2 linked regions of the Variovorax paradoxus genome follow. The protein of the gene in region 1 interacts with the protein of each later gene in a pairwise test. Links are inferred from orthologs where the notes say so. Each region holds a gene or a part of one and is shown on either strand. Other genes may lie near its edges. The genes, in order: glmS and L3V85_RS29415.

What was found.
Region 2: the proteins of glmS (region 1) and L3V85_RS29415 interact in binary tests that used the Escherichia coli proteins (3 or more experiments, as listed by UniProt). The link is inferred for Variovorax paradoxus from one-to-one orthologs.

What each region holds. Positions count from the first base shown.
Region 1 is NZ_CP091716.1:1,701,557-1,717,035, reverse strand. What follows is about bases 7,241-10,236. They hold glmS (glutamine--fructose-6-phosphate transaminase (isomerizing)), read right to left. Parts: upstream 9,681-10,236; coding sequence 7,800-9,680; downstream 7,241-7,799. Other genes in these bases: L3V85_RS08040 (Lrp/AsnC family transcriptional regulator), read left to right, coding at 9,819-10,236; L3V85_RS08050 (YbaN family protein), read right to left, coding at 7,367-7,783; L3V85_RS08055 (carboxymuconolactone decarboxylase family protein), read right to left, coding at 7,241-7,317. Also shown: L3V85_RS08080 (NADH:flavin oxidoreductase/NADH oxidase), read left to right, coding at 1-694; L3V85_RS08075 (GNAT family N-acetyltransferase), read right to left, coding at 691-1,254; L3V85_RS08070 (helix-turn-helix domain-containing protein), read right to left, coding at 1,251-1,847; L3V85_RS08065 (hypothetical protein), read right to left, coding at 1,908-3,023; putA (trifunctional transcriptional regulator/proline dehydrogenase/L-glutamate gamma-semialdehyde dehydrogenase), read left to right, coding at 3,181-6,915; more of L3V85_RS08055, read right to left, coding at 6,925-7,240; more of L3V85_RS08040, read left to right, coding at 10,237-10,310; bifunctional UDP-N-acetylglucosamine diphosphorylase/glucosamine-1-phosphate N-acetyltransferase GlmU, read right to left, coding at 10,319-11,746; L3V85_RS08030 (DUF6279 family lipoprotein), read left to right, coding at 11,778-12,632; L3V85_RS08025 (Crp/Fnr family transcriptional regulator), read right to left, coding at 12,648-13,418; L3V85_RS08020 (BLUF domain-containing protein), read left to right, coding at 13,511-13,915; L3V85_RS08015 (DUF2917 domain-containing protein), read right to left, coding at 13,982-14,305; L3V85_RS08010 (LysR substrate-binding domain-containing protein), read left to right, coding at 14,480-15,463; L3V85_RS08005 (5-formyltetrahydrofolate cyclo-ligase), read right to left, coding at 15,473-15,479. UniProt on the Escherichia coli protein: Catalyzes the first step in hexosamine metabolism, converting fructose-6P into glucosamine-6P using glutamine as a nitrogen source.
Region 2 is NZ_CP091716.1:6,295,966-6,311,448, forward strand. The notes cover bases 4,636-7,635. They hold L3V85_RS29415 (phosphatase PAP2/dual specificity phosphatase family protein), read left to right. Parts: upstream 4,636-5,460; coding sequence 5,461-6,810; downstream 6,811-7,635. Other genes in these bases: L3V85_RS29410 (bifunctional alpha/beta hydrolase/class I SAM-dependent methyltransferase), read left to right, coding at 4,636-5,464; L3V85_RS29420 (hypothetical protein), read left to right, coding at 6,800-7,249; L3V85_RS29425 (lysophospholipid acyltransferase family protein), read left to right, coding at 7,300-7,635. Outside these bases: L3V85_RS29390 (lysoplasmalogenase family protein), read left to right, coding at 1-817; CDF family Co(II)/Ni(II) efflux transporter DmeF, read right to left, coding at 936-1,889; Holliday junction branch migration DNA helicase RuvB, read right to left, coding at 1,897-2,961; L3V85_RS29405 (CDP-alcohol phosphatidyltransferase family protein), read left to right, coding at 3,047-3,670; more of L3V85_RS29410, read left to right, coding at 3,698-4,635; more of L3V85_RS29425, read left to right, coding at 7,636-7,974; L3V85_RS29430 (phosphatidate cytidylyltransferase), read left to right, coding at 7,971-8,924; L3V85_RS29435 (YdeI/OmpD-associated family protein), read left to right, coding at 8,963-9,523; L3V85_RS29440 (Crp/Fnr family transcriptional regulator), read right to left, coding at 9,533-10,165; L3V85_RS29445 (porin), read left to right, coding at 10,439-11,503; L3V85_RS29450 (acetate--CoA ligase family protein), read left to right, coding at 11,523-13,634; L3V85_RS29455 (Bug family tripartite tricarboxylate transporter substrate binding protein), read left to right, coding at 13,657-14,649; L3V85_RS29460 (DUF1254 domain-containing protein), read left to right, coding at 14,671-15,483.

The sequences.
Region 1 (15,479 bases):
CGAAGACCCGCCCATCGCGCTCGACGCCGCGGGCCTGCGGCGCGTGCGCGATGCATTCGTGGCGGCGGCGCGACGCGCGGCGCGGCTGGGCATCGAAGGCATCGAGATCCATGCGGCGCACGGCTATCTGCTGCACCAGTTCCTGTCGCCCATCGCCAACCACCGCGACGACGAATACGGCGGCAGCCTGGAGAACCGCATGCGCTTTCCGCTCGAGGTGTTCGACGCGGTGCGCGAAGCCTTCCCTGCCGAGCGGCCGGTGTGGGTGCGCGTGTCGGCCAGCGACTGGGTGCCCGGCGGCTGGGACCTCGACGGCACGGTCGCGTTCTCGCAGGCGCTGAAGGCGCGCGGCTGCGCGGCCATTCATGTGTCGAGCGGGGGCGTGTCGCCGCAGCAGGCCATCACGCTGGGCGCGGGCTACCAGGTGCCGTTCGCGGAACGCATCAAGGCCGAGGTCGGGCTGCCGACCATCGCCGTCGGGCTCATCACCGAGCCGGCCCATGCGGAGGCGATCGTCGCCAAGGGGCAGGCCGACGCGGTGTCGCTGGCCCGCGCGATGCTGTACGACCCGCGCTGGCCCTGGCATGCGGCGGCCGAGCTGGGCGCGCAGGTGAAGGCGCCGCACCAGTACTGGCGCTCGCAGCCGCGCGAGTTCAAGGACCTGTTCGAGAACGCGGCCTTCGGCGCGCGCTAGGCCCCGGCGAGCTCCAGATAGAAGAAGGTGGTGGCGCAGGGCTCGCCCTGCGGCAGCAGCGCGAAGCCGGGAACGGAGCCCACCCGCGTCCACCCGGTGCGGGCATAGAGGCGCTCGGCCTCGGGGCTGGAGGTGTCGAGCACCAGCAGCGTCTTGCCGCGCTCGCGCGCCTGCCGCTCGGCGGCGCGCATCAGCAGCTCGCCGATGCCCCGGCGCCGCGCCCGGCGGTGCACCAGCATCTTGGAGACCTCGCCGCGGTGCGGCTGGTTCTCGGGCTGGGCCAGCACCACCTGCACGGTGCCGACGATGCCTTCGGCATCTTCGGCGACCAGCAGCACGCGCTCGCCCGCCGCCACGCCTGCGGCCACGTTGCGCCAGAAAGCCTGCGCGCGCTCGGCAGTGAGCGGATGCATGAAGCTCACCGAGGCGCCGCCGTCCACGCAGTCGATCAGCAGATCGGCCAGGGCGGCCACCTGCGCGTCGGTCACGGTGTCGAGGGCGCGGATGCGCGGGGTTTCGGTCGTTGGGGTGGTGTTGGTGGTGTTGGTGGTGGTGGTCATGCGGGTCTCCATGCTGCGGGCTGGCTCGCGATGACGACGGCGTAGCGTGCGGTCTTGCGCGAGGGGTTGTGGTAGCTCACGGGGCGATCGAGCGGGTGCGCCAGGCAGTCGCCGGTGGACAGGCGGTGGGCCTTGTCGCCCACGGTGACTTCGATGGTGCCGTCGAGCACCCACACCTGCTGGTGCACCAGCGGCTCGCGCGCGCCGCTTTCATAGGCCACGCGCGCCTGGGGCGGAAACTCCACCTCGACGATCTGGATTGGCGACACGCCGCCGCCGGGCGACACGTTGCGCCGCATATAGCCCGAATGCGGGTCGCGCCATTGCACCTGGTCGGCCAGGCGCGACACGGGGCTGGGCGCGGGCTCGGGCGCGTCGAACAGCGAGGCCAGGACCACGCCGAGGCCGGTGGCGAGCTTCTCGAGCAGCACGGCGGTGGGGCTGCTCTCGCCGCGTTCGATGAGCGAGATCATCGAGCGGCTGACGCCGCAATGCGCGGCAAGTGCGTCGAGCGACATGCCGCGCGCGGCGCGAAGCTCGCGCACGCGCCGGGCGATGCGGTCGTTGAGGCTGGGGGGCGTGTCTTCCGTCATATTGGATGAAATATCCAATATGACGGAAGAAAGGTCAAGCGGCGATTTACCGCCGCAGCTTCAGCGCGGCATGCCGAGCAGTGCGCCGCGCGCGGCTTCGGAAGGGAAGACGCATGCGACGTCATGCGCGCAGCCCGGCACCACCACGACTTCGCGGCGCTTGTCCGGCGCCAGCACCGTCCTGTCGTACTGCGCATAGGCCAGCCCGCGCTGCATGCGGTAGGGGCCTTGCGCCGCCGCCGCGCACGACTTGTCGAGGATGCCGTAGTAGGTGCCCTTGGCCTCGCTGCTGTCGAGTTCGCCTTCGAGGTAGCTGATGTCGGCGCGGGCGTACTGCTCGCGCGCCTGCGCGGCGCCGCGACCCAAAAACGCGGGCAGGCCATCCGTGCCGTACTTCCAGCGGTTGACCGCGGGGCATGCGGCTGCGTCGGCCGGTGCGAGCGTGACGGTGCAGTTGCGCAAGGTGTCGGCGCCGCTGCCGCAGGCCTGCCAGTCGACGGGCGCGCCGTTGCGCATGGGCTGCGGTCGCACCGGATCGAAGTAGAGCCAGGTGCCCGGGTCGGAGACGACATAGCGCACCGACACCGCCCCGGGCGCCTTCCGCGCAAAGCCGATGTAGTGCTGCACCATCTGCGCGCCAGCGGAGAAGCCCGCGATGGTGACGGTGCGCAGGCTGGGCCAGCGCTGCGCGAGTTCGGCCACCAGCGCGTCCATGGCAGCGAACGAGGTGATGCGCGCGCCGTTCTCCGCGCGGCCGCCTTCGAGCCAGGAGCCGCAGGTCCACAGCAGGTCGCCGGACTGCGCCGACGGCACGCCGGCCGTGCTGCATTTGCGGGCCTTGTCGGCCGCGACCTGAAACAGCGGCGCGACGACCAGCGTGTCGTCGAGCGCGCCGGCGTTGCGCACCGCGAGCAGCGCCGCGTTGAAGGTCTTGTCGGCGTCGCGGGGGTGGCCGTGCATGGCGACCAGCGCCCGGGTCGGGCCGGCCGTGCCCTGTGCGCCGGGTGCGAGAGAGGCGTAGTAGTTCAGCGTGCCCTCGGCGCCGGGCGGCTGGAAGTTTCTGTAGCAGTCCGGCGCGGCGGCTGCCGTGCAACCCGAGAGATCGGGCGCGGCATGTGCCGGCACCGACAAGAGGTGCGCGATGCCCGCGGCCAGGAGGAACAACCATCTGCTCATGTGCGGCGCCTGCCTTTCATTGCCGCTTGCGCGGCGAGAAGCGGATTCTCCCGCGCCGGCCGGCCTGGTTTTTTATTCTGGTGTTAGCCGATTCTTCGAACACAAATTCGGCCGGCGCAAGAAGATCATCCAACATATCACCAGCCAGACCCGCCAAATGAGCCCCACCAGCGCCGCCCCCCTGCCCTCGCCCCTCGCCTCTTTCGCCGATGGCCTTGCCGCGCACCCTTCCGCGCTGCGCGAGCAGATCACCGCAGCCACCCGCCGCGCCGAGCCCGAGGCGCTGCCGCCTCTTCTTGCCCAGGCCCGCCTGCCGCGCGCGCAGGCCGATGAGGCGCATGCGCTGGCGCATCGCATCGCGCAGCAGCTGCGCTCGCGCAAGAACGCGAGCGGACGCGCAGGCCTCGTGCAGGGGCTGCTGCAGGAATACGCGCTCTCGTCGCAGGAAGGCGTGGCGCTGATGTGCCTGGCCGAGGCGCTGCTGCGCATTCCCGATGCCGAAACGCGCAACGCGTTGATCCGCGACAAGATCGCCCACGGCCAGTGGCAGACGCATGCGGGCCGCAGCCCGTCGGTGTTCGTCAACGCCGCCACCTGGGGCCTGCTGCTGACCGGCAAGCTGGTGGCCACGCACAGCGAGACCGGCCTGTCGGCCGTGCTCACGCGCCTGATCGGCAAGGGCGGCGAGCCGCTGATCCGCAAGGGCGTGGACATGGCGATGCGCATGATGGGCGAGCAGTTCGTCACCGGAGAAACCATCCAGCAGGCACTGGGCAACGCGCGCGAACTGGAGGCGCAGGGCTTTCGCTATTCGTACGACATGCTCGGCGAAGCCGCGCTCACCATGGAAGACGCCAGGCGCTACCGCCTTGCGTATGAAGAAGCCATTCACGCCATCGGCAAGGCCTCGAATGCGCGCGGCGTGTACGAAGGCCCGGGCATCTCGATCAAGCTGTCGGCGCTGCACCCGCGCTACAGCCGCGCGCAGCACGCACGCGTGATGGCGGAGCTTTACCCGGTGCTGCGCGAACTGGCGCTGCTGGCGCAGCACTACGACATCGGCCTGAACATCGACGCGGAGGAAGCCGACCGGCTGGAGCTGTCGCTCGACCTGCTGGAGCACCTGTGCTTCGAGCCGGCGCTCGCGGGCTGGAACGGCATCGGCTTCGTGATCCAGGCGTACCAGAAGCGCTGCCCCTTCGTCATCGACCATGTGATCGACCTCGCGCGCCGCAGCCGCCACCGGCTGATGGTGCGGCTGGTGAAGGGCGCCTACTGGGACAGCGAGATCAAGCGCGCGCAGATCGACGGCCAGGACGGCTACCCCGTCTACACGCGCAAGGCCTACACCGACGTGTCTTACCTCGCCTGCGCGCGCAAGCTGCTCGACGCGCCGGAAGCTGTGTACCCGCAGTTCGCCACGCACAACGCGCACACGCTGGCCGCCATCTACACGATGGCGGATCCGTCGCGCTACCAACCGGGGCAGTACGAATTCCAGTGCCTGCACGGCATGGGCGAGCCGCTGTACGAGCAGGTGGTCGGCCCGCTGGGGCGGCCGTGCCGCATCTATGCGCCCGTGGGCACGCACGAGACGCTGCTGGCCTACCTGGTGCGCCGGCTGCTCGAGAACGGCGCGAACACCTCGTTCGTGAACCGCATCGCCGACCCGACGATCTCGCTCGAAGCGCTGGTGGAAGACCCGGTGGCAACGGTGGAGCACATGGGCGCGCAGGAAGGCGCCGTGGGGCTGCCGCATCCCGCCATTGCGCTGCCGGCGGCGCTGTACGGCACGCAGCGCCTCAACTCGCGCGGGCTCGATCTTGCGAACGACGACAGCCTGCGCCTGCTGGGCCAGGCCCTGCAGGCCACCGCGCATGAAGACTGGCATGCCGGGCCGATGCTGGCGGCGGCCACCGGCGCGCAAGGCGAACCGGCCGACGTGCTGAACCCCGCCGACCATCGCGATATGGTCGGGCAGGTGCGGGAGGCCACGCCGGCCGATGTCGAGTCGGCCGTCTCGCAAGCAGAAGGCATTGCCGCCGCATGGGCGGCCACGCCGCCCGCCGAGCGCGCCACCATGCTCGAGCGCGCCGCCGAGCTGCTCGAAGAACAAATGCCGCGCCTGCTCGGCCTGCTGGCGCGCGAGGCCGGAAAGACCTATGCCAACGCCATCGCCGAAGTGCGCGAGGCGGTGGACTTCCTGCGCTTCTACGCAGCGCAGGCCAGGAACGATTTCTCGAACGACACGCACCGCGCGCTCGGCCCGATGGTCTGCATCAGCCCGTGGAACTTTCCGCTGGCGATCTTCACCGGCCAGGTGGCCGCCGCGCTCGCGGCCGGCAACCCGGTGCTCGCCAAGCCGGCCGAGCAGACGCCGCTGGTCGCCGCCGAGGCGGTGCGCATGCTGTGGCAGGCCGGCGTGCCGCGCGCCGCGGTGCAGCTCTTGCCGGGCCAGGGCGAGACGGTGGGCGCGAGCCTGGTCGCCGACGCGCGCGTGCAGGGCGTGATGTTCACCGGCTCGACCGAGGTCGCGCGCATCCTGCAGAAGACGCTGTCGCAGCGCCTGGGCGCCCACGGCGCGCCGGTGCCGCTGATCGCGGAGACGGGCGGGCAGAACGCGATGATCGTGGACTCGTCCGCGCTGGTGGAGCAGGTCGTCACCGACGTGATGGCGTCGGCCTTCGACAGCGCCGGCCAGCGCTGCTCGGCGCTGCGCGTGCTGTGCGTGCAGGAAGAAGCGGCCGACCGGCTGGTCGAGATGCTCAAGGGCGCGATGGCCGAGGCCTGCATCGGCAACCCCGCGCGGCTGTCGGTGGACGTGGGCCCGGTGATCGACGCCGAGGCGCGCGACGGCATCGAGCGCCACATCGGCGCCATGCGCTCGCGCGGCCACAAGATCTACCGGCAGGGCCGCGAGCACGGGCAGGACGCGCGCCACGGCACCTTCGTGATGCCCACGCTGATCGAGCTGGACAGCATCTCGGAACTGCAGCGCGAGGTGTTCGGGCCGGTGCTGCACCTGGTGCGCTACCGCCGGCGCGACCTCGGCGCGCTGGTCGGGCAGATCAACGGCACGGGCTACGGCCTGACGCTGGGCGTGCACACGCGCATCGACGAGACCATCGCGCAGATCGTGCAGCACGCGAAGGCGGGCAACGTGTACGTCAACCGCAACATCGTGGGCGCGGTGGTGGGCGTGCAGCCCTTCGGCGGCGAAGGGCTGTCGGGCACCGGGCCGAAGGCCGGCGGGCCGCTGTACATGCTGCGCATGCTGTCGAGGCGGCCCGAGGATGCGATGGCGCGGGCGATGGACGGCGCTTCCGCCTCGTCGGCATCGAACGCGGGCCTGTCGGCGCTGGCCCGCTGGGCACAGAAAAACGGGTGCGACGCGCTGGCCGCGCAGTGCGCGCGCTTCGCGTCGCTGTCGCGTGCCGGCGATTCGCGCACGCTGGCCGGCCCGACCGGCGAGCGCAATGTCTACACGCTGCAGCCGCGCGAGGCGGTGCTCTGCCTGGCCGGCGACACGGCCGACCGGCTCACGCAACTGGCGGCGGTGCTGTCGGTGGGCAGCACGGCCATCTGGCCGGCAGATGCCGCGGCGCAGGGCCTGCGCGCATCGCTCCCGGCAGAAGTGCAGCAAAGCGTGGCCATCGCCAGCGACTGGAATTCACCGACCGTGGCCTTCGACGCCGCGCTGCACCACGGCGACGCAGGCGACCTGGCCGACGTGATGCACCGCATCGCAGCGCGGTCCGGCCCCATCGTCGGCGTGCGGGCCTTCGCGCCGGGCGATGCGCAGATTCCGCTCGAAAGCCTGGTGGTGGAACGCGCGCTCAGCGTCAACACCGCCGCGGCCGGCGGCAACGCGAGCCTGATGACGATCGGCTGATCTCTTCTGCTATTTGTCGAACGCGGGATCGATCGGCACGCGGTAGCCGTTGACCAGCCGGTTGGTCTCGTTGGCCATGCCGACCACGGCCATCAGCTCGGCGAACATCTCCGGCGTCATGCCGGCCTTGGCCGCGCCCGCATGGTGGCTCGCGATGCAGTAGCCGCAGTTGTTGGTGACGCTTACGGCAAGGTAGACCATTTCCTTGACCACCGGATCGAGCGCGCCGGGCGCCATCACCTCTTTCAGGCTCGCCCAGGTGCGCTTGAGCGTGGCGGGGTCGTTGGCAAGGTACTTCCAGAAGTTGTTGACGTCGGGCACGTTGCGCGAGGTCTTGATGTCGTCGAACACGGCCTTGACGGCGTCGGCGGCGGCGGCGTACTCGATGGGTTGGGGCTTCATTCTTCAATCTCCTGGGGGGAAGGCTGCATTGTGGAGCGCCCGCCAGGAATCAGGCCCGCGGCTCCGGCCGTCGCCAGAGCCATGCGAGCACGACGGCCATCGAGCCGATGCCGACGCCCGCGAGCCAGGGCTTGTGCGCGGTGAGCGAGATGACGACCGCGCAGAACGCCATCGCGGCGGTGGCGCTCCACTTGGCGCGGCGGCTCACGGTGCGGCCGTTCTCCCAGTTGCGCAGGATGGGGCCGAAGAGCCGGTGCTCCAGCAGCCAGCGATGCAGGCGAGGCGAGCTGCGCGCCGCGGCCCACGCGGCCATCAGCACGAACACCGTCGTCGGCATGCCCGGCACGATCACGCCGATGACGGCCAGCACCAGGCACAGCGCGGCAAAGGCCAGCAGCAGCCAGCGGGCGGCCAATGGCAAGGGGCGGGGCACGGCTGCGGGCGGGGGCGGATCTTCGACGGGCATCAGGTGTCGATTGTGCTCACTCCACCGTCACGCTCTTCGCCAGGTTGCGCGGCTTGTCCACATCGGTCCCCCGCGCACCCGCCGTGTGATACGCCAGCAGCTGCAGCGGCACCACGTGCAGGATCGGCGAGAGCGCGCCGTAGTGCTCGGGCATGCGGATCACGTGCAGGCCTTCGCTGCTGGTGATCTTGGTGTCGCCGTCGGCCAGCACGTAGAGCACGCCGCCGCGCGCGCGCACTTCCTGCAGGTTGCTCTTGAGCTTTTCGAGCAGTGCGTCGTTGGGCGCCACGGCCACCACGGGCATCTCGTTCGTCACCAGCGCGAGCGGGCCGTGCTTGAGTTCGCCGGCGGCATAGGCCTCGGCGTGGATGTAGGTCACTTCCTTGAGCTTGAGCGCGCCTTCGAGCGCGATCGGATAGTGCAGCCCGCGGCCCAGGAACAGCGCGTTCTCCTTGCGCGCGAAGTCTTCGGCCCAGCCGATGATCTGCGGCTCCAGCGCCAGCACCGACTGCAGCGCGACGGGCAGGTGGCGCATTTCCTTCAGGTAGCGCGCTTCGTCGGCTTCGCTCAGGCGGCCCTTGCTTTGCGCGATGGCGAGCGTCAGCAGGAAGAGGCCCGCCAGTTGCGTGGTGAAGGCCTTGGTCGACGCCACGCCGATTTCCACGCCGGCGCGCGTGATGTACGCCAGCTTGCACTCGCGCACCATCGCGCTGGTGGCGACGTTGCAGATGGTCAGCGTCTGCTCCATGCCCAGCGAGCGCGCATGCTTCAGAGCAGCCAGCGTGTCGGCGGTTTCGCCCGACTGGCTGATGGTGACGACCAGCGTCTTGGGGTCGGGCACGGAGTCGCGGTAGCGGTATTCGCTGGCGATCTCGACCTGCGTGGAGATCTTCGCGATGCTCTCGAGCCAGTACTTGGCGGTGCAACCGCTGTAGTAGCTGGTGCCGCAGGCCAGGATGAGGATCTTGTCGATGTCCTGGAACACGCGGTGCGCGCTGGCTCCGGTGGCGCCGTCCTGCCCGATGCCGTCGAACAGCTCGGGCACGATGCCTTCCACGCCCTCGAGCGTGTCGCCGATGGCGCGCGGCTGCTCGAAGATTTCCTTCTGCATGTAGTGGCGGTACGGGCCCAGCTCGGCCGCGCCGCTGTGCGCGTGCACGGTGCGCACCTGGCGGGCCACCGGCTTGTGGTTCTTGTCGACGATCCAGTACTTGCCCGGCTGCACGTCGACCACGTCGCCTTCTTCCAGGTACACGATCTGGTCGGTCACGCCGGCCAGGGCCATCGCGTCGCTCGCGAGGAAGTTCTCCGTGCCGTCCTTGCCGGCGCCCAGGATCAGCGGCGAACCGGCGCGCGCGCCGACCACGCGCTGCGGCTCGTCGCGGCAGATCACGGCAATGGCGTAGGCGCCGTGCAGTTGCAGCACCGCGGCCTTGACGGCTTCGAACAGGTCGCCGTCGTAGAGGCTGTCGACCAGGTGGGCGATGACTTCGGTGTCGGTCTGGCTCTCGAACACGTAGCCCTTGGCCTCGAGCGCGGCGCGCAGCGTCTCGTGGTTCTCGATGATGCCGTTGTGCACCAGCGCGATGCGGCCCGGGCGCGCGGCCTGCGCGTCGGCGCCGGGGCCGTGGCTGAAATGCGGATGCGCGTTGTGCACTGCCGGCGCGCCATGCGTGGCCCAGCGCGTGTGGGCGATGCCGGTGAGGCCTTCGACCTTGTCGTCGCGCACCTGCGCCACGAGGTCGGCCACGCGCGAGGTGGTGCGCGCCCGCGTCAGTCCGCCGGCATGCACCGCCACGCCGCAGGAGTCATAGCCGCGGTACTCGAGCCGCTGGAGGCCCTGCACGAGGACCGGAACGATGTTGCGATGGGACGCTGCCCCGACGATGCCGCACATGGTGATCTGCCTTTGAATGAAGAAGAGGCTCGATGGTAGAAAGGCATGAAAGAAATATGCATTCGAAATTCAAACGATTTCGGACTTTTATTTCTTGCATTCTGTTGTTTGGATATTTATTTCATAATTCAACCGAATATGGAATCAATATCGCTAGATTCAACCGACCTGCGCCTGCTCGACGCCCTCCAGCGCGACGCCTCGCAGACCAACCAGCGGCTGGCCGCCGACGTCGGAATCTCCCCGCCCACTTGCCTGCGTCGCGTGCAGCGGCTGCGCGACGAAGGCCTCATCGAGCGCCAGGTCGCGCTGCTGTCACCCGACCGGCTGGCCACGGTGCTGGGCCACGGCCTGCAGGCGGTGGTGGAGATTTCATTGGACCGGCAGGACGCCGCCTCGCTCGACGCCTTCGAGGCGCGCGTGATCGCCGACGACGCCGTGCAGCAGTGCTGGCGCGTGTCTCCCGGCCCGGACTTCGTGCTGATCGTCGCTGCGCGCGACATGCCGGATTACGGCGCGCTCACGCAGCGCCTCTTCACGGCCGATGCGAACGTGCGCAACGTCAAGGCCTTCTTCAGCCTGAAGCGCGCGAAGTTCGAGCCCCGGCTGCCGCTGGGGTCCCGGACCTGAGAAGGTCCTCAGGCCTTCGGCTTCTTCTGCGGGCGCTTCCAGTTGGGGAAGCTGACCTGCTTCGCGCGCGAAACGGTCAGCGCCCCAGGCTCAGTCGACTTGTTGACGGTCGAGCCGCCGCCGATGGTGCCGCCCGCGCCGATGGTGACCGGCGCCACCAGCACGCAGTTGCTGCCCACATGCACATCGTCGCCGATCACGGTGCGGTGCTTGTTGGCGCCGTCGTAGTTGGCCGTGATGGAGCCCGCGCCGTAGTTCACGCGCTCGCCCACCGTGGCGTCGCCCAGGTAGGCCAGGTGGTTGGCCTTGGCGCCGGCGGCCAGCGTCGAGTTCTTGACCTCCACGAAGTTGCCGATGTGCACCTCGGCGCCCAGTTGCGCGCCGGGCCGCAGCCGCGCGAACGGGCCGATGAGCGCGCCCGCGCCCACGGTCACGCCGGCCTTCTCGCCTTCGATGTGGGTGAACGGGTGGATCACCGCGCCGGCTTCGATGCGCGCGTTGGCAATGACGCAGTTCGCGCCGATGCGCACGCCCTCGCCCAGCGACACCGCGCCTTCGAAGACGCAGTTGACGTCGATCTCCACGTCGGCGGCGCACTCGAGCGTGCCGCGCAGGTCGAAGCGCGCGGGGTCGGCCAGGCGCACGCCCTGCTCCATCAGCGCATTTGCCTGGCGCAGTTGCCAGGCGCGCTCCAGCGCCGCGAGCTGGGCCGGGCTGTTGATGCCGGCCACCTGCAATGCGTCGGTGGTGACGTGCGCGACCACGGGCACGCCATCGGCGGCAGCGAACTTGACCACGTCGGTCAGGTAGTACTCGCCCTGGGCGTTGCGGTTGTCCAGCCGCGCGAGCCAGCCCTTGAGCAGCCGCGCCGGCACGGCCATCACGCCGCTGTAGATCTCGCGCACGGCGCGCTGGGCCTCGGTGGCGTCCTTGTGCTCGACAACGGCGGTCACGTCGCCGGCGGCGGCCGAGCGGATGACGCGGCCGTAGCCGGTGGGGTCGTCGAATTCGATAGTCAGCAGCGCCAGCCGCTGGCCGCCGCTGGCAGCGACCAGCGCGCGCAGCGTGTCTTCGCCGATGAGCGGCACGTCGCCCGAGAGCACGACCACCGTGCCGTCGTCGGGCAGCAGCGGCGCCGCCTGCAGCACCGCGTGGCCGGTGCCCAACTGCGGCTCCTGGCGCGCGAAGCGCAGCGTGGCGCCGGCAATGCCGCCGGCCATGGCCGCCTCGACCTCGGCCGCGCCGTGGCCGGTGACCACCACCACGTCGCGCGCGCCGATGCGCCCGGCGGTGCCGGCCACATGCGCCAGAAGTGCGCGGCCGGCCAATCGATGCAACACTTTGGGCAGCCTGCTCTTCATGCGCGTGCCCTTGCCGGCGGCCATGATGACGATGTCGACCGGTCCCGGCGTGTCCTGTTGCGGAGTCTGATTCATGCGTTTTTCTTCCCGATTTCGTTGCGCGGCAATGGCGCGGATTATCGGCGTGCTGGTTGTGGCCGCCGCGCTCGCGGCCTGCAGCGCGGTCCGGCTGGCCTACAACAACCTGCCCACCGTGAGCTACTGGTGGCTCGACGGCTACCTGGATTTCGACAGCGAACAGAAGCCGAAGGTGCGCGACGAGCTCGCCCAGCTGCTGGCCTGGCACCGCCAGAACGAGTTGCCGCGCATCGCCACGCTGCTGCAGGAAGCGCAGGCGCTGGCGCCCGGCGAGGTGACGCCGGCACAGGTCTGCACCATGGCCGACCGCATCCGCGAGCGCCTGCTGGCCGTGACCGACCGGGCGGAAACCGCCGGCGCCCAGCTTGCGCTGAGCCTGACCGACGCCCAGCTGCAGCAACTGGAACGCAAGTACGCGAAGAACAACGCCGACTACCGCAAGAACTGGCTCGACCGCACGCCGGCGCAGGTGCAGGAAAAGCGCTACGACCAGTTCCTGGACCGCACCGAAGACTTCTACGGCCGCCTGAGCACCGAGCAGCGCGACCTGCTGAAGCAGCAGGTCGCGCAGTCGGTGTTCGACCCGCGGCTGGCGGACGCCGAGCGCCGCCAGCGCCAGCAGGAGGCATTGGTGCTGCTGCGCGGCTTCGTGGCCGACAAGCCCTCGCCGGCCGAGGCGCGCGCGGCGCTGCATGCCTATATCCAGCGCGTCGCCGAGCCGCCGCCCGGCCCCTGGCGCGACCAGCAGCAGGCGCTGCTGGAAGAAGGCTGCCGCAACACCGCCGCGCTGCACAACGGCACGAGCGCCAGCCAGCGCGCCCAGGCCGTGCGCCGGCTGCAGGCTTATCAGGACGATCTGCGCCAGTTGGTGGCGGCGCGCTGAGGCGCCGGGCTCGGCTCAGATCAGCGGCGTGGGCCGCATCGGGCGCTCGAAATAGTCGCCCAGTGTTTCCAGCGCGTGCGGCTCCATGATGCGCAGCCAGCCGGTATCGATCTTGTAGAACCCGAGCCGCTGCAGCCGCCGCATCGTCTTGTTGGTGTGCACCAGCGACAGCCCCAGCGCGTCGGCGATGTGCTGCTGGTTGAACGGAAACTCGACCCAGCCGTCGCGCACCATGCCCACGCGCTCCGCGCGGCGGTACAGGTGCATCAGCAGCATCGCCACGCGCTCGCCGGCATTGCGCCGTCCGGCGGTGACGAGGTTGTCGTCCACCATTTTTTCCTCGCGCGCGGCGAGCCAGGTGATGTCGTAGCCGAGCTTGGGCTGGGCATGGAACAGGCCCCAGAGCCGGTCGCGCGAGAAGGCGCACAGCGTGACGTCGGTGACGGCTTCGACGCCGTGCGTCTGGCCGTCGGCGAACTCGTCCTGCAGGCCGACGAAGTCGCCGGGCAGCAGGAAGCTCAGGATCTGACGGCGGCCGTCGCTCAGGGTCTTGTAGCGGAAGGCCCAGCCTGAATAGAGGGTGAAGAGCTGCGAGCTGGGCCGGTGCTCCTCGATGACCGAGTTCCCGGCTTCCACGCGCCGGGTGCCGACGCGGAACGACTGGATGGTCTTGAGTTCTTCATCGGACGCAGGAAGAAAGGCCGCGAGCTGGCGCAGCGCGCACTGGTCGCACGGATTGATGCCCTGGGGGGGCGGCGCGGCGGCGGGGTAGTCCTCGAATTTCACACTTCACTATAGGCCGTCCGGCTGTGTCTTTTGACATTTCGAAGCGTCTTTCGCGTCACTAGACTGCGCACCGTTTCTCCCCCTGACGACGCATGACGCAAGACCAGACGCTCTACGAAATTCTCTACTGCAGCACCCTCGTGCCGGACCTCGCGCCCCCCACGGTGGGCGCGATCGTGACCCAGGCGCGCGCCCGCAACGCCGAGCAAGGCATCACGGGCCTGCTGGTCTTCGACGGCATGCGGTTCTGCCAGCACCTGGAAGGGCCGCGCGAGGCGGTCGAGGCGCTGATGGGGCGGATCGTGCGCGACCCGCGCCATGTCGACATCCGCATCGCCTACGAGGGTGCGCTGCGCAGCCGTCGCTACACCGGCTTCGGTCTGGGGCTGGCGGAAAGCGAGGGGCCGCACCTGATGTCGGGCGTGCACGCCCTGGAGGGCGAGACCGCCCTGCTGCATTTCCTGGCGCTGCGACCCAGCTTCGACATCAACGGCTGAGGCGCCCCGCGCCCAAAGAAAAAGGCGGCCGGAGCCGCCTTTTTTTCGCGCAGGGTTGGCAGAGGGTCAGGCGTTGTCCCAGCTGTAGGTCGCGCCGTAGCCGTCCCACGCTTCCATGACGATGCGCTGGCCCGCCGCCACCGTGAGCGACTCCCCGGGTGCGAGCACCAGGTCTTCGCTGGGATTGGCGAGCGTGGCGTCGGGCGTGATCCACACACGGCCCTGCTTGACCCGCAGCACGCTGGTCGAACGCGCCTTCAGGCTCATCGCCTCGCCGGGGGCGATCTGCCAGGCGCCACGACGGACGGCTGGCGGCACCGCGGCAGTGGCGGTGCGGGCGGGAACGGACAGGGACGAGAGCGATTCGGTGGTGCAGATGGCGGTGGACATGTTGAGGACTCCTGGGCTTTGCCGAAGCGCATGACAGACAGAAGGCAATTGCGCAGTTCGGGAATGAATGATCTCTCCTGGGCCGTTGGCAGTCCAATGAAAAGGAGGTAGCCTACTGATGCCCGTTTCGCATCAATGCGTTCGGCCGCCAGATAGCCGCTCGAAGTCATCGCCATGCAACATTCGCAAACCCATCTGCGCTCCCGCCCGATCTCGGCCGGGCACCTGCGCGCCTTCGAGGCCGTCGCCCGCCACCTGAATTTCCGCGCCGCCGCCGAGGAAATGGCGCTCACCCAGTCGGCCGTGAGCCGGCAGATCCAGTCGCTGGAAGAAGAAGTGGGCGTGGCGCTGTTCCTGCGCCACACACGGGCGGTGGAGCTCACCAGCGCCGGCGCGCAGCTGCTGCTGGCTGTGCAGCAGTCGCTGCCGCGCATCGACACGGCGGTGCGCCAGATACGGCAGAGCGCGGGGCGCAAGAGCGTGTCGCTGACCACTTTTGCCTCGTTCGCGTCGATGTGGCTGATTCCCCGGCTGGAGGCCTTCCAGCGCGACAACCCCGAAATCGACATCCGCATCGACGCCAGCGACGTGGCGGTCGACCTCGAAGTGGCCGACGTCGACATTGCGCTGCGCTACGGCCCGCGCGAGGTCATGCCGGCCGGCGCGGTGCGCCTGTTCGGCGAAACACTGACGCCGGTGGCCAGCCCCTGGCTGCTCAAGAGCAGCCCGCCCATCAAGACGCCGGCCGACATCACCCGCTTCACGCTGATCGAGGCCGGCGACGCCCACCGCACCCACCTCGAATGGCTGACCTGGCGCCGCTGGTTCGAGGTGAACGGCCAGGAACGCGCCCAGCCCAAGCGCTGGCTCTATTTCAATTACGCCTACCAGATGGTGCAGGCCGCCCTTACCGGGCAGGGCGTGACACTGGCGCGCAGTTCGCTGATCGCCGAAAGCCTGGCCAACGGCGACCTGGTCGAGGTGCTGCCGCAGCACCGCATGGATTCGCCGATGGCCTACTGGCTCATCGCGGGGCCGCGCAACGCGCTGCGGCCCGAGATCAAGGCCTTCTGGGACTGGCTGCAGGTGCAGGCCATCACCACGCGCGAAACCATCGGCGAGGTGCCCGACCCGGACACGGTGGACAACCTCGACTGAGCCCGGGGCTCAGCTG
Region 2 (15,483 bases), 4.6 Mb from region 1 along the record:
CGGCGTGCAGTGGTTCGCGGGGCTGCAGTTCCTGCTGCTGGTCGGCTGCGCCATGGTCTTCCTGTGGTTCTCCGATGTCACCGCGCTGCCGCGCGCTGCCGTCTGGCTGGCCGCGCTGACAGCGAGCCTGTGGGCCATCGGCGGCGCGCTGCAGGGGCGCCTGACGGTGACCGAAGTACTGCTGGTCGAGGCCGCCGCCCTGGCCACGGCCAGCTCGGCGCTGGGCATCGGCTGGCTGCACTACATCTTCAAGCCGCTGGCCCTGGCCATCGCGATCTTCTTCGCGGCGCGGCGGGCAATGGCGTCCGGCGCGGTGACGGGCTTCGACGGCCTGCTGCTGACCGGGCTGGTGGCCTCGCTCGCGGGCGACGTACTGCTCATGGGCCCGCAGACGCTGTTCGTGCCCGGACTCGTGGGCTTCCTGCTGGCGCACCTGGCGTACATCGCGCTGTTCAGCATCGGGGTCGGCATGTTTCCGCGCCGCGGGGTGCTGGCGGCGACGCTGCTGATCGGCGCGGGCATGTATGCCTTCCTCTGGCAGGGCGGCCTGCCCGCGGCCTTGCGGATTCCGGTCGGCGCCTACGTGGTGGTGATCGCCTGCATGGCGGCGCAGGCCATCGGGCGCGCGGCCGTGCTGCGCGACGCGGACCCGTCCGCGCGGTGGGTGGCGGTGGGTGCGTGCTTCTTCATGCTGAGCGATTCGCTGCTGGCGACGAACCGTTTCGTCACGCCGCTGCCGCTGGCGGCGCTGTGGGTGCTGGGCACCTACTACACCGCGCAGATGTTGATCGTGCGGAACGCGCGGCCCAGGGGCTGACTTTGTATTTCTCCCTCCCCTCCCGGGGGAGGGCAGGGGTGGGGGCAAGCGGCGCTCGCGATGAACGCCCTGCCCGCCCCCATCCCAGCCTTCCCCCAGCGGGGGAAGGAGCCAAGACCTAATCGACGCAGCGCTGGATTTCCACCGTCGAGTGGCGGATCTCCTCGTGCATCGAGAAGCAGGCGCGCACCTGGTCGGCCGTGAGCGTCGCCGAGTGGGTCACCACGGTGAGCGCGCAGGCATAGGCCTCGCGGCCCACGCGCCACACGTGCAGGTCGGCCACGCGGGTTTCCGAATCGGCCAGCAGGGTCTCGACGCCTTCGCGGATTTCTTCGGTCACCGGATGGTCCATCTCGCGGTCGAGCAGCACCTTGCCGGTTTCCTTCAGCAGCCCCTTGGCCCAGGCCGCCACCAGCACCGCGCCGACGATGCCCATCGCGGGGTCGAGCCAGGCCCAGCCGTAGAACCAGCCGCCCAGCAGCGCGGCGATGGCCAGCACCGAGGTGGCGGCGTCGGCCACCACATGGATGTAGGCGGAACGCAGGTTCAGGTCATGCCCGTGGCCGTCGTGCGCATGGTGATGCCCATGGTCGTGCCCGTGATCATGGCCGTGGTGGTGCGCCCCGCCCAGCAGCCGCGCGCAGACCAGGTTGACCACCAGCCCCAGCACCGCCACCGAGATCGCTTCGGGGTAGTGGATGGCCGCGGGCGACCACAGCCGCTCCAGCGAGCCCACCATCATCAGCACCGCGATGCCCAGCAACGCCAGCGCGCTGGCGAAGCCGGCGAGCACCTCGATCTTCCAGGTGCCGAAGGCGAAGCGCGGGTCTCGCGCATAGCGCCGCGAGGCGGCATAGGCGAAGGCGCTCAGGCCGATGGCCAGCGCGTGCGAACTCATGTGCCAGCCGTCGGCCAGCAGCGCCATCGAGTTGAACCACCAGCCGGCGCCGATCTCGACCACCATCATCACGGCGGTGATCCACATCACGAGACGCGTGCTGCGCTCGGCGGAGGTGTTGTCCGCGCCGAAGTGGTGGTCGTGCCGCCAGGCGCTCAGGTCATGGGTGTGCATGGGATGCTCAGGCTCCGAAGAGGTCGGGAACGTCGCCGCGGCCCGACGGGGGTGCCACGCCAAGGTGGCGGTAGGCCGCCAGCGTGGCGATGCGCCCGCGCGGCGTGCGCTGCAAATAGCCCTGCTGGATGAGATAGGGCTCGATCACGTCCTCGATGGTGTCGCGCTCCTCGCCGATGCTGGCCGCCACGTTGTCCAGCCCGACCGGACCGCCGTCGAAGCGGTGGATCACGGCCTCCAGCAGCTTGCGGTCCATCAGGTCGAAGCCCTGCGGATCGACGTCGAGCATGGCCAGCGCCTTGTGCGCGATGTCTTCGGTGATGCGGCCGTTGCCCTTGACCTCGGCATAGTCGCGCACGCGGCGCAGCAGGCGGTTGGCGATGCGGGGCGTGCCGCGCGAGCGACGGGCGATCTCGAAGCCGCCGGCGGCGTCGGTCTCCACCTTGAGCAGGCCGGCGCTGCGGCGCACGATGAGCGCCAGTTCCTCGGGCGTGTAGAACTCCAGCCGCGCCACGATGCCGAAGCGGTCGCGCAGCGGGTTGGTCAGCATGCCGGCGCGGGTGGTGGCGCCCACCAGCGTGAAGGGCTGCAGGTCGAGCTTGATGCTGCGCGCCGCGGGGCCTTCGCCGATCATGATGTCGATCTGGTAGTCCTCCAGCGCGGGGTACAGGATTTCCTCGACGACCGGGCTCAGGCGGTGGATCTCGTCGATGAAGAGCACGTCGTTCGGCTCCAGGTTGGTCAGGAGCGCCGCCAGGTCCTTGGGCTTCTCGAGCACGGGGCCGGAGGTCTGGCGCAGGTTCACGCCCAGTTCGGCCGCGATGATGTGCGACAGCGTGGTCTTGCCCAGGCCGGGCGGGCCGAACAGCAGCACGTGGTCGAGCGCCTCTTTGCGCTTGCGCGCGGCGCCGATGAAGATCTCGAGCTGCTCGCGCACCTTGGCCTGGCCGACGTACTCGTCCAGCAGCTTGGGTCGCAAGGCCCGCTCTATCGCCTCTTCGTTGGGCGAAGCAGGTGCCGCGGACACCACGCGTTGGGGAACGGGCGCGAAATCGTCTGTCTGGATAGTCATGAGAGAGGGTTTTTCGCCTACGAGTTTAGTACCTGCACACTGGCAGAATGCTCCGGCCACATAACGAACGAGGGGAAGCCAGCACGTGTCGATCTACGAACTGAAGCCGCGTTTCCAGGCCCTGCTGCGGCCGCTGGTGGTCCGCCTGCATGCGATGGGCGTCACCGCCAACCAGGTCACGCTGGCGGCATGTGTCGTGTCGGTGGTGCTCGGGCTCTGGCTCTTCTTCGCCGCGCCCTCGCTGGCCGCCTTCGGGCTCATTCCGCTGTGGATGTTCCTGCGCATGGCCTTCAATGCCATCGACGGCATGCTGGCACGCGAGCACAACCAGCAGAGCAAGCTGGGCGCCTTCCTCAACGAACTGACCGACGTGGTGTCCGACGCCGCGCTCTACCTGCCCTTCGCGCTGGTGGCGCCCTTCAGCGGCTTCTGGGTCGGCACGGTGATCGTGCTGGCAGGCCTGAGCGAATTCGCCGGCGCGCTCGGTCCCACGGTGGGCGCCTCGCGCCGCTACGACGGCCCGCTGGGCAAGAGCGACCGGGCCTTCGTGTTCGGCGCGCTCGGCCTCTACGTGGCGCTGGGCTGGCCGCTGCCGGGCTGGACGGCATGGCTGATGCCGCTGCTGGCGGCATTGGTGGCCTGGACTACCGCCAACCGCATCCGCCGCGCGCTGGCCGAGGCCGAGGCAGGCATCCCCGCCCGCCACTGACATAAAACAAAGACTCACAGGGATTCAATGACCGACATCACGCAACGCGTTCCGCACGAACACCATTTCCAGACGCACGACGGCGAATCGCTGTTCTACCGCCACTGGCCCGCCACCGGCGGCGCACGGCGCGGCGCCATCCTGCTGTTCCACCGCGGCCACGAGCACGGCGCGCGCATGGCGCACCTGGTCGACGAACTGGACCTGCCCGACTTCGACTTCTTCGCCTGGGACGCGCGCGGCCACGGCCGCTCTCCGGGCCAGCGCGGCTACAGCCCCAGCTTCGGCACCTCGGTGCGCGACGTGCAGACCTTCGTGCAGCACATCGGCGCCGCGCACGGCGTGCCCGAACAAGACATCCACGTGGTCGCGCAGAGCGTGGGCGCGGTGCTGATCGCCACCTGGGCGCACGACTACGCGCCCAAGGTGCGCGGCCTCACGCTCGCCTCGCCGGCCTTCAAGGTCAAGCTCTACGTGCCCTTCGCGCGGCCCGGCCTCGCGCTGATGCACAAGCTGCGCGGGCTGTTCTTCGTCAACAGCTACGTGAAGGCCAAGTTCCTCACGCACGACCCCGAGCGCATCGCCAGCTACGAGAGCGATCCGCTCATCAGCCGGCCCATCGCCGTGAACATCCTGCTCGGCCTGTACGAGGCGGCCGACCGCGTGGTGGCCGACGCCAACGCGATCACGCTGCCGGTGCAGCTGCTCATCTCGGGCGCCGACTGGGTGGTGCACCACAAGCCGCAGCACCGGTTCTTCGACCGGCTGGGCAGCGCGGTGAAGACCAAGACCGAACTGCCGGGCTTCTTCCACGACACGCTGGGCGAGAAAGACCGCGCGCCGGCCGTGGCGCAGATCCGCGAATTCATCCTGCAGCGCTTCGACGAGCCGGCCGTGCCGGTGGACCGCCGCGAGGCGCACCTGAGCGGCGACACGGCCGACGAGTCGCGCGCGCTGGCCGAGCCGCTCTCTCCCCTGTCGCCGCGCGGCGCCTACTGGGCCATGACCCGCGCCGGGCTGAAGCTGGGCGGCAAGATGTCCGAGGGCATCAAGCTGGGTCACGACACCGGCTTCGACTCCGGCAGCACGCTCGACTACGTGTACCGCAACCAGCCCAGGGGCAGCTCGTTCATCGGCCGCTCGATCGACAAGACCTACCTGGAGTCGATCGGCTGGCGCGGCATCCGCCAGCGCAAGATCCACGTCGAGGAGCTACTTCGCATCGCGATGGAGCGGCTGGCCGAGATGCACCGCGAGGTGCGCGTGATGGACATCGCCGCCGGCCACGGCCGCTACGTGCTCGACGCGGTGCTGGCGAGCCCGGTCAAGGCCAGCTCGATCCTGCTGCGCGACTACAGCGACATCAACGTGCGCGACGGCCGCGCGCTCATCGCCGAGAAGGGCCTGGAAGATGTCGCGCAGTTCGTGCAGGCCGACGCCTTCGACCGCATGAGCCTCGCCAGCGTCACGCCGCGGCCCACGCTGGCGGTGGTGTCGGGCCTGTACGAGCTCTTCCCCGACAACGAGATGGTGCGCCGCTCGCTCGCGGGCGTGGGCGACGCGGTGGAAGACCGCGGCTACCTGGTCTACACCGGCCAACCCTGGCATCCGCAGCTCGAGATGATCGCGCGCGCTCTCACCAGCCACCGCCAGGGCGAGGCCTGGGTGATGCGCCGCCGCACCCAGTTCGAGATGGACCAGTTGGTGGAGGAAGCGGGCTTTCGCAAGATCGACCAGCGGGTCGACGAGTGGGGCATCTTCACGGTGTCGCTGGCGGTGCGCACCGAGCGATGAGCGCCCGGCTGGCACGACGGCCCTGGAAGCGCGCCGCCGCATGGCTGGTCTTCCTCGGGCCGTTGTTCTATGCGACCTACGGCTTCGCCAACTGGTGGGCCACCACGCGGGCCCACGTGCCGTCGATGGCCTTCGACTGGGAGCGGCAGATACCGTTCTGGCCGTGGACGATCTTCCCGTACTGGACGATCAACGCCTTCTACGCGCTGTCGCTCTTCCTCGCGCGCGGCAAGCACACGCTCGACCGGCATGCGCTGCGGCTGGTGACGGCCACGCTGGTCGCCTGCACCTGCTTCATCCTCTGGCCGCTCCACTTCAGCTTCGGGCAGCCGCCGGTCGATGGCGCTCCGGCCTTCCTCTTCAACGCGCTGCGCGGCTTCGACCAGCCCTTCAACCAGGCGCCGTCGCTGCATATCGCGCTGGCGGTGATCCTGTGGGACTGGTATCGGCAGTTCATCCGTCCGCTGTGGGCGCGGCTGGTGCTGCATGCGTGGGCCTTCGCCATCTGCGCGTCGGTGCTGACGACATGGCAGCACCACTTCATCGACATCCCGACCGGCGCGCTGCTCGGCCTGTTCTGCGTTTGGCTGTGGCCGCTGGAGCGCAAGGTGTCGATGCCGCGCGCATGGCGCTGTACGCGCGATCCGCAGCGCTGGAAGCTGGCGGGCTTCTACGCCGTGGGCGCGGCGCTGTTCCTGGCGGCCGCGCTCCACGGCGGCGGCATCGCGCTGTGGCTGGCGTGGCCGGCCGCGTCGCTCGCGCTGGTGGCGCTCAACTACGCGGGTTTCGGCGCGCGCGGCTTCCAGATGAACGCGCATGGCCGCATGGGCTGGGCCGCGCGCTGGCTGTTCGCGCCCTATCGCCTGGGCGCCGCCCTCAACGCCTGGCTCTGGACGCGCAAGCTGCCGGCGTCGGTCGAGGTGGTGCCCGGCCTGCGGCTCGGCCGCCGGCCGACGCACGCCGAATGGCTGGCCGCCGGCAAGCCCCGGTTGGTGAGCCTGTGCGCCGAGCTGCAATTGCCGCCCGGCGTGCCGCATGCGCGCTGCGTGCCGCTGCTCGACCTGACGGTGCCGCCCACCGTTCGCCTGCGGCGCGCGGCGGCCGTCATCGAAGGCCAGCGCGGGAGCGCGGACGGTGCCACAGTGTGGGTCTGCTGCGCGCTCGGCTTCTCGCGCAGCGCGGCCGCGGTGATCGCCTGGCTGGGCCGCTACGGCCGGGCCGGCGGCATCGCCCGGGCCGAGGACACGGTGCGCCGGGCACGGCCGCAGATCGTGCTGCGGGACGCCTGGCGCATGTCGCTGGAGCCGCTCACGCCCTTGCAGGAGGTGCCGCCCCATGACCGATGACAACGACAGAACCACCTGCGCCGCGCTCGCGGCGCTGCTGCGCGCCATGACGGTGCTGGCCCTCTGGGGCTTCGCGCTCACCTGCATCTCGGCGCTGGTGCTGGCGCTCACGCTGCGTTCGCTCTCGACCACCTCGACCATGGGCTTCGGCGCGGTGGTGATCCTCGGCGCGCTGGAGCGCTACTTCGCGTTCCGGCTGCGCTTCGACGAGGCGCTGTTCGACGGCCTGGCGCGCAACACCGTCGCCTCGCTCGACGCGCTCGACCGCGCGCTCGCGTCCCTCGGACTGCGCGAGCCGCCGCCGTCCTCGCAGCACGCCGCCCGCCCGCTCGACGACCGCGTGGCCGGCACCCGCCAGCTCATGCAGCGCCATGCCATCGTGGTGGCCTGCCAGAGCGCCATGTTCCTCCTTGCCTTGATGACACAGGACATCTCTTGACCGAAGCAGACGACAACAACAAGAACGACACGCCGCCGTCCGAAAGCACGGTGCTGCGGCGCGGGCTCGCCGTGGTGGCGGGCAAGCTCATCATCGGCGTGGCCGGCCTGCTGACCGGCGTGCGCGCCATCTGGTCGGGCACCAGCCCCAAGGCCGAGCAGACGCTGTACTTCGCCAACCACACCAGCCACGGCGACTTCGTGCTGCTCTGGGCGACGCTTCCGCCCGACCTTCGCGCGCTCACGCGGCCGGTGGCGGGGCAGGACTACTGGGAGGCCTCGAAGCTGCGCAACTTCATCGGCCGCGACGTGTTCAACGCGCTCATGATCCGGCGCGACGGCTCAGGCCAGGGCGGCAACCCGGTCGACCAGATGAAGAAGGCGCTGGAAGGCGGCGACTCGCTCATCATGTTCCCCGAAGGCACGCGCAACACCGGCGACGAGATCCTGCTGCCGCTCAAGAGCGGCCTCTTCCACCTGGCGCGCGCCTGCCCCAACGTGCGGCTGGTGCCGGTGTGGATCGAGAACCTGAAGCGCGTGCTGCCCAAGGGCGTGCTGCTGCCGATTCCGCTGGCCTGCACGGTGCGCTTCGGCACGCCCATCACGCTGGGCGAAGGCGAGGACAAGGTGTCGTTCCTGGCGCGGGCGCGCGCCGCCATGCTCGACATGCGCCCCGAATACGACCGCGTGCCCGAACAAGAAAAAACGAAGACGACGACGCCATGAACATCTCCGCTTCCACCCAGACCACGCTGGAGCTGTTCGGCGGCGTCGCGGGCGTGCTGATCCTGGCCTCGGCCATCGGCGCGCTGCTCAAGTGGCGCGTGGCGCACGGCCAGCCCAACTCGGTGATCGACAACCTCAACGCCCGCGTCAACGCGTGGTGGGTGATGGTGGCGGTGATCGGCATCGCCTTCGCCTTCGGCAAGGGCGGCGTGATCGTGCTGTTCTACCTGATCTCGTTCTATGCGCTGCGCGAGTTCATCAGCCTGGCCTACACCCGGCGCGGCGACCACGGCGCCATCGCGCTGGCCTTCTACCTCGCGCTGCCGGGGCAGTACTTCCTGATCTGGATCGACTGGTACGGGCTCTACGCCATCTACATCCCGGTCTATGCCTTCCTGCTGCTGCCCATTCTGGCGGCGGTGGGCGGCGACACGCAGCGCTTCCTGGAGCGCACCTCGAAGATCCAATGGGGCCTGATGGTGTGCGTGTTCTGCATCAGCCACGTGCCCGCGCTGCTGACGCTGCAGATCCCCGGCTTCGAGGGCCGCAACCTGCTGCTGATCGCCTTCCTCGTGATCGTGGTGCAGGGCAGCGACGTGCTGCAGTACGTGTGGGGCAAGCTCTTCGGCAAGCGCAAGGTGGCGCCCGAGCTGTCGCCTTCCAAAACCTGGGAAGGCCTGGTCGGCGGCGTGGCGAGCGCCACCGCGCTGGGCGCGGCGCTGTACTGGGCCACGCCCTTCAACCCGTGGCAGGCGGCGCTGATGGCGTTGACCATCTGCCTCATGGGCTTCTTCGGCGGCCTGGTGATGTCGGCCATCAAGCGCGACCGCGGCGTGAAGGACTGGGGTTCGATGATCGAAGGCCACGGCGGCATGCTCGACCGGCTCGACTCGGTGATCTTCGCGGCGCCCATCTACTTCCACGCGCTGCGCTACTGGTGGGTGCCGTGAGCAAGGCGGCCAAAGACGCGGAGCGCGTCGCGCACGACATGCCCGTCGAGTGCGCCGACGCGGCCTCGTGGGCGCGCTGGCTCGAGCGCCACCATGGCAACGCCGCCGGCGTGTGGCTGCGCATCGCAAAAAAAGACAGCGGCATCGCCTCCATCGACCACCCGGCCGCGCTGGAAGAAGCGCTGTGCTGGGGCTGGATCGACGGCCAGCGCAAGAGCGACGACGCGCAATACTTCCTGCAGCGCTTCACGCCGCGCACCAAGCGCAGCACCTGGTCGCAGATCAACCGCGCCAAGGTGCTGAAGCTCATCGAGGAAGGCCGCATGCAGCCGGCCGGCCATGCCGAGATCGAACGCGCGAAGGCCGACGGCCGCTGGGACGCGGCCTACGAGGGCGTCGCCGCGGCCACCGTGCCGCCCGACCTGCAGGCCGCGCTGGACGCCAACAAGAAGGCCGCGAAGTTCTTCGCCACGCTCGACTCGCGCAACCGCTTCGCCGTGCTGTTCCGCACCCAGGGCGCGAAGAAGCCCGAGACCCGCGCGCGCCGCATCGCGCAGTTCGTCGAGATGCTGGCCAAGGGCGAGAAGATCCACCCCTGAGCGTCCGGCTCAGGTGCCCGCGGCAATGCGGGCCAGCCGCTCGGCGTTAACGATGCGGATGCGCTTGTAGCGCATGTCGATGGCGCCTTCTTCCACCAGGCGTCCCAGTTCCTTGTTGATGGTCTGGCGCGAGAGCCCGAGCATGGAGGCCAGGTCGTTCTGCGACAGGCGCAGCAGCGGGCCGGCGTCGTCTTCCGCCGCCGCCTGCCCCGGACCCTGCCCGCTGTAGAAGTGGACCAGGCTCATCAGCGTGGCCGCCACGCGGCCGTGGATCGAGTTGAGCATCTGGTTCTGCAGCAGCACGATGCTCAGCCGCTGGCGCTGCAGGCCCAGCTTGGCCACGTCGCGCCACAGCACCGGCTCGGCGTCGAGCACCGCGATCACCGCATCGCTGGGCAAGTGGACGATCACCGAGTCTTCGTGCGCGTGGTAGTCGTAGGGCAGCGGCACGTCTTCCAGCAGGCGCACCAGCGGCGCCACCTGGCCGGGGCCCAGCAGCGCGTTGACGTACTTGCGGCCGTTGCTGCTCATGCTGCTGATCTCGAGGCAGCCGGACACCACCACCAGCAGCTCGCGCCGGTGGCGGTCGTGCGCCAGCACCTGCGTGCGCCGGCTGTAGCGCTCCATGCGCGCCGACTTCATGAGCTCCGCGCGGCGCGCGTCGGGCCAGCGCGAGAACAGTTCGTTCCAGCGCAGCGCGCGTTCCAGGAGCGCGGCGCTCTCCTCTGCGTTGCGGGGGGTGGAAGGGGTCGATCGGGTCAGCGGGTTCTCCCTGCCGTGATGTTCATGAATCTGTCAAAGCGTTGACAGATTCGGGAGGCTGTCGTTTCTATCGTAAGCACCGGACATCGACAAGCACACAAGCGGCACCGGCATGCAAGCGCATGCGGCAAGCCTCACCGGAGACAACAACACATGAAGAAGACAGTCGCCGCCGGCCTCGTGCTGGCGGCCTACTCCTCGCTCACGCCGGCGCAGAGCAGCGTGACCATCTACGGCACGGTCGACCTGTACATGGCCTTCGCCAAGTCGGGCATCACCTCGTCGAAGCGGCTCGAGGACGGCGGCCAGACCGCCTCGCGCCTGGGCTTTCGCGGCACCGAAGACCTCGGCGGCGGGCTCAGCGCGCATTTCACGCTGGAAAGCGGCTTCGCGCCCGACACCGGCAACGGCACCCTGCCCGGGCCCGCCATGTCGTTCAGCCGGCAGTCCTTCGTCGGCCTTTCCGGGCCGTGGGGGCAGATCGACGCGGGCCGCATGTACACGCCGATGTTCTACACGCTGTTCAAGGCCGACCCGTACGGCGTGAACTCGGTGTTCTCTCCGATCAACCTGGTGGCCGCCACCGACGCGCAGCCGGGGCTCACGCCCTTCGCGGCCCGCGCCAGCAACATGATTCGCTACCGCACGCCGGCCAGCAGCGACTTCTTCGCGGACATCGCCTACGCGCCGGGCGAATCGAGCGCGCCCAGCCACCAGAGCGGCAACTTCTACGGCGGCAGCCTGGGCTGGTCGCGCAAGCCCTACTACATCGCCTATGCGTTCCAGCGCGCGCGCTCCGGCTCGGCGTCCGCGCCCGTGGCCGACCCGGCCGCCACCACCTACCAGGCGCTGAGCGGCGCCTACGAGTTGCCGGACATCGGGCTGCAGTTCTATGGCAACTACGTGCGCAACAGCTCCAACCTGCCGCGCGTGCCGACGGCGAAGCTGGCGAGCCTGGGCGTCACCTACAACGTGACGCCCGTCTCGAACCTCATGTTCGAGGCCATGCAGCGCAAGGTGGACGACACCGGCCGCTCGCAGCTGGCCTGGACGCTGGGCTACGACTACTACCTGAGCAAGCGCACGGTGCTCTACGCGCGCTGGCTTCGCCTGCTCAACCGCAACGGCGCATCGGCCTCGCTCGCGACCATCGCGGTCGCGACCGACAGCGGCAACGGCGTGCGCGTGCTCGCCACCGGCATCCGCCACAACTTCTGAAACCTCTACGCCACACTCCATGGATTTCTTCAGTTCCCAGGCCGAGTCGCTCTCGGCCCTGTTCGCGCCGCGCGCCATCGCGGTGGTCGGCGCCTCTTCCAACCCGCAGAAGATCGGCGGCATTCCGGTCGACTACCAGCGCCGCTTCGGCTTCGACGGCGCGCTCTACCCGGTCAACCCCAACGCCGACCGCATCCAGGAGCTGCAGGCATGGCCCAGCCTGCGCGCCATCGGCCAGCCGGTGGACCTGGCCATCCTCGCCGTGCCTGCCGCCCTGGTCGACAGCGCACTCGACGATGCCATCGCCGCGAAGGTGAAGGGCGTGGTGCTGTTCTCGTCGGGTTTCGCAGAAATCGGCGCCGAGGGCACGGCCGCGCAGGCACGGCTGGGCGACAAGGCGCGCGCGGCCGGCGTGCGGCTCATCGGGCCCAACTGCCTGGGCTTCATGAACATCGCGCGCAACGTCTACGCAACCTTCTCGCCCGCGCCCGGCGTGGGCCGCGTGACGGCGGGGCGCATCGGGCTGGTGAGCCAGTCGGGCGCGTTCGGCGCGTATGCGTACTCGATGGCGCGGGCGCGCGGCGTGGGCCTGTCGCTGTGGGCCACCACCGGCAACGAGGCCGACGTGCAGTTCGCCGACTGCCTGGCCTGGCTCGCGCAGGACCCGGCCACCGACGTGATCATGGGCTACATGGAAGGCTGCCGCGACGGCCCCCGCCTGCGCGCGGCGCTGGCCCTCGCGCAGGCGAACGGCAAGCCGGTGGTGATGGTCAAGGTCGGCAGCACGGCGCTGGGCGCGCAGGCCGCCGCCTCGCACACCGCCGCGCTGGCGGGCGACGACGCGGTGTACGACGCGGTGTTCCGCCAATACGGGGTGCTGCGCGCGCGCAACCTCACCGAGTTCTTCGACCTGGCGCACAGCGCGGCCGTGGCCGGCAGGCCACGCGACCGCTCGATCGGCCTGTTCACGCTCTCGGGCGGCGTGGGCGCGCTGATGGCCGACGAGGCCTCGGCGCAGGGCCTGGACGTACAGCCGCTCAGCGATGCAGCGCAGGACACGCTGCGCGGCTGGGTGCCCTTCGCCGCGCCGCGCAACCCGGTCGACATCACCGGGCAGGTGACCAACGACATGAGCCTGCTGGAGCGCAGCGCGCGCGTGATGCTCGACGACCGCGGCTTCGCGTCGTGGATGGGCTTCCTGGCGGCCGCGGGCGCGTCGGATGCGTTCTGGCCGGTGCTGCGCGAGCTGGTGGGCTCGCTGCGCAAGGCCTACCCCGACACGCTGCTCGCCATCAGCACGCTGCTGGCGCCCGAGCGCCGCGCCGAGCTGGAAGCGATGCGCTGCCTGGTGTTCGCCGATCCGTCGGACGGCATCCGCACGATTGCCGCGCTGGCCGGGTTGAAGACCGGCGCGGCGCGCTCGGCGGATTCGACGCCCCCATCGAATCCGCTGAAGCTCGCGCCCGGCACCATGTCCGAGCCCGACGCGCTGTCGCTGCTCGCCGAAGCCGGCGTGCCCGTGGTCGAGCACCGCGTGGTGCGCAGCGCCGACGAGGCGGCAGCCGCCGCCGAAGCCATCGGCGACGCGGTGGTGGTGAAGATCGTGAGCGCGGACATTCCGCACAAGTCGGATGTCGGCGGCGTGGCGCTCGGCCTGCGCGGCGCGGCGCAGGCGCGCGCGGCCTTCGAGCGCACGCGCGACCACGCGCTCACCGCGCGGCCCGATGCGCGGCTCGATGGCGCGCTGGTGGCGCGCATGCTGGGCGGCGGCGTCGAATGCATCGCGGGCGTGCACCGCGACCCGGTGTTCGGCCCGGTGCTGATGTTCGGCCTGGGCGGCATCCACGTCGAGACGCTGCGCGACGTGTCGCTGCGCGCGCTGCCGATCGCGCGCGACGACGCGCTGGCCATGGTGCGCGAACTGCGCGCCTTCGCGATTCTCGACGGCGCGCGCGGCCGTGCGCCGGTCGACCTCGAATCGATCGCCGATGCGCTGTGCGCGCTGGCCGGCTTCGCGCTGCGCGCCGGTGACTCGCTGGACAGCGCCGAGATCAACCCGCTGATCGCGCGGCCGCTGGCCGACGGCGGCTGCGTGGCGGTCGATGCATTGGTCGTCGGACGTGGCGAATGAACAAGCACTGGAGACAGATCGCATGACGACATCGAAAAGACAACGCGCCGTGCTCGGCAGCATCGGCGCCGCCATCGCGCTCGCAGCAAGCAGCGCGCAGGCCGAGGCGCCCTTTCCGTCGAAGCCGCTGCGCATCATCGTGCAGTACCAGGCGGGCGGATCCACCGACATCCTGGCGCGCATCGTGGCGGAAGGGCTGTCGAAGCGGCTGGGCCAGCCGGTAGTGGTCGAGAACCGCAGCGGCGCGGGCGGGATCATCGGCACCGACTACGTCGCCAAGAGCGCGCCCGACGGCTACACGCTGCTGCTGACGGTGCCGGGCCCAGTCACCGCGAACATGGTGCTCTACAGCAAGCTGCCCTACGACCCGCGCACCGACCTGCGCATGGTCTCGGACATCGCCACCACGCGCACCGTGCTGGCTGTACACCCCTCGGTGCCCGCGAAGGACTTCAAGAGCCTGATCGCCGCCGTGAAGGCCGCGCCCGGCAAGTACACGATGGGGTCGTGGGGGCCGGGCACGCAGCCGCACCAGATCCAGGTCTACATGGACAAGACCTACGGCCTGCAGACGCTGCACGTGCCCTACAAGGGCGAAAGCCCGATGGCGGTCGACCTGATCAGCGGCGTCATCAACATGACCGTGGGCTCCGTCACCACGCTGCAGCCGTACATCGCGGCCGGCAAGCTGCGTCCGCTGGCGGTGGCCGGCCCGCGCCGCGCCAAGGCGCTGCCCGAGGTGCCGACCTTCGCCGAGCAGGGTTACGCCGACGAGGTCTATGCGCTCACCGGCCCGACCTCGCTGATGGCGCCGGCGAAGACGCCCGACGCGGTGATCGAACGGCTCGGGCGCGAAGTCAGCGCGGTGGTCCGCCAGCCCGAGGTGAGCCGGCGCATCGAGGAGCTGGGCGCCGAGCCGGTCGGCAACCTGCCGGCCGAGGCCACCGCTGCCTACAAGGCATTCCTTCCCGTGACGCTGCGGCTCACGCAGGCCACGGGCGTGAAGCTCGATTGAGCGCCGCCCACCCGCATCCCCATGAACTCAAGCAAAGAGAACTCCGACATGAACGCTCCCGAACCCCAACTCGCCGTAACCCTCGCGCGCAAGGCGCTCGCCCGCTCGATCGGCCTGGCCGCCTTCGTCTACGGCTACCCGCTCACCGAAACCTACCGCACCTGCGCCATGCAGACAGCGCCGCAGGGCGAGCGCCGCGCCGGCGCCTCGCACGGCTCCGACGTGCGCGCGCCGCTGAACACGCTGCACCATTCCCCGCGCCCCTCCACCCATGAAGACCGCGACGTGGTGACGCCGGCCAACGACCTGCTCTACACGATGGCGTGGGTGCACCTGGCCCATGGGCCGATGCTGCTGACCGTGCCCGCGTCGTCGCGCCATCCGGGGCGCTACTTCGTGCTGCCGCTGTACGACGCCTACACCGAGAACTTCGAGAACCTGGGGCCGCGCAACTGCAACCCCGAGGGCGAGACCGTGGTGCTCGTCGGGCCGAACGGCACGGTGCCGGAATCGCTCGCGGGCCACCGCGTGGTGCGTTGCCCGACCGATCTCGTCTGGCTGATCGGCCGCATCCTGGTGGGCGACGAGAGCGACTGGCCGGCGGCACGCGCGCTGCAAGCGGAGATCAAGCTCGCACCCGCGCCCGGCACGGCACTGCAGGGCCGCCCGGCCGCCATCGAGCACTGGGAAGGCCCGCTGGTGGATGCGATGGCCGCCGCCTTCGAACACGACGAGCCGGCCGCGCAGGTGGCGCCGCGCTTCTTCACCAACATGTGCCGGGAGCTCGCCGAGGCGCCGGGCCGCGTGGAAGACCGCGTGCTGGTGGCCTGGTTC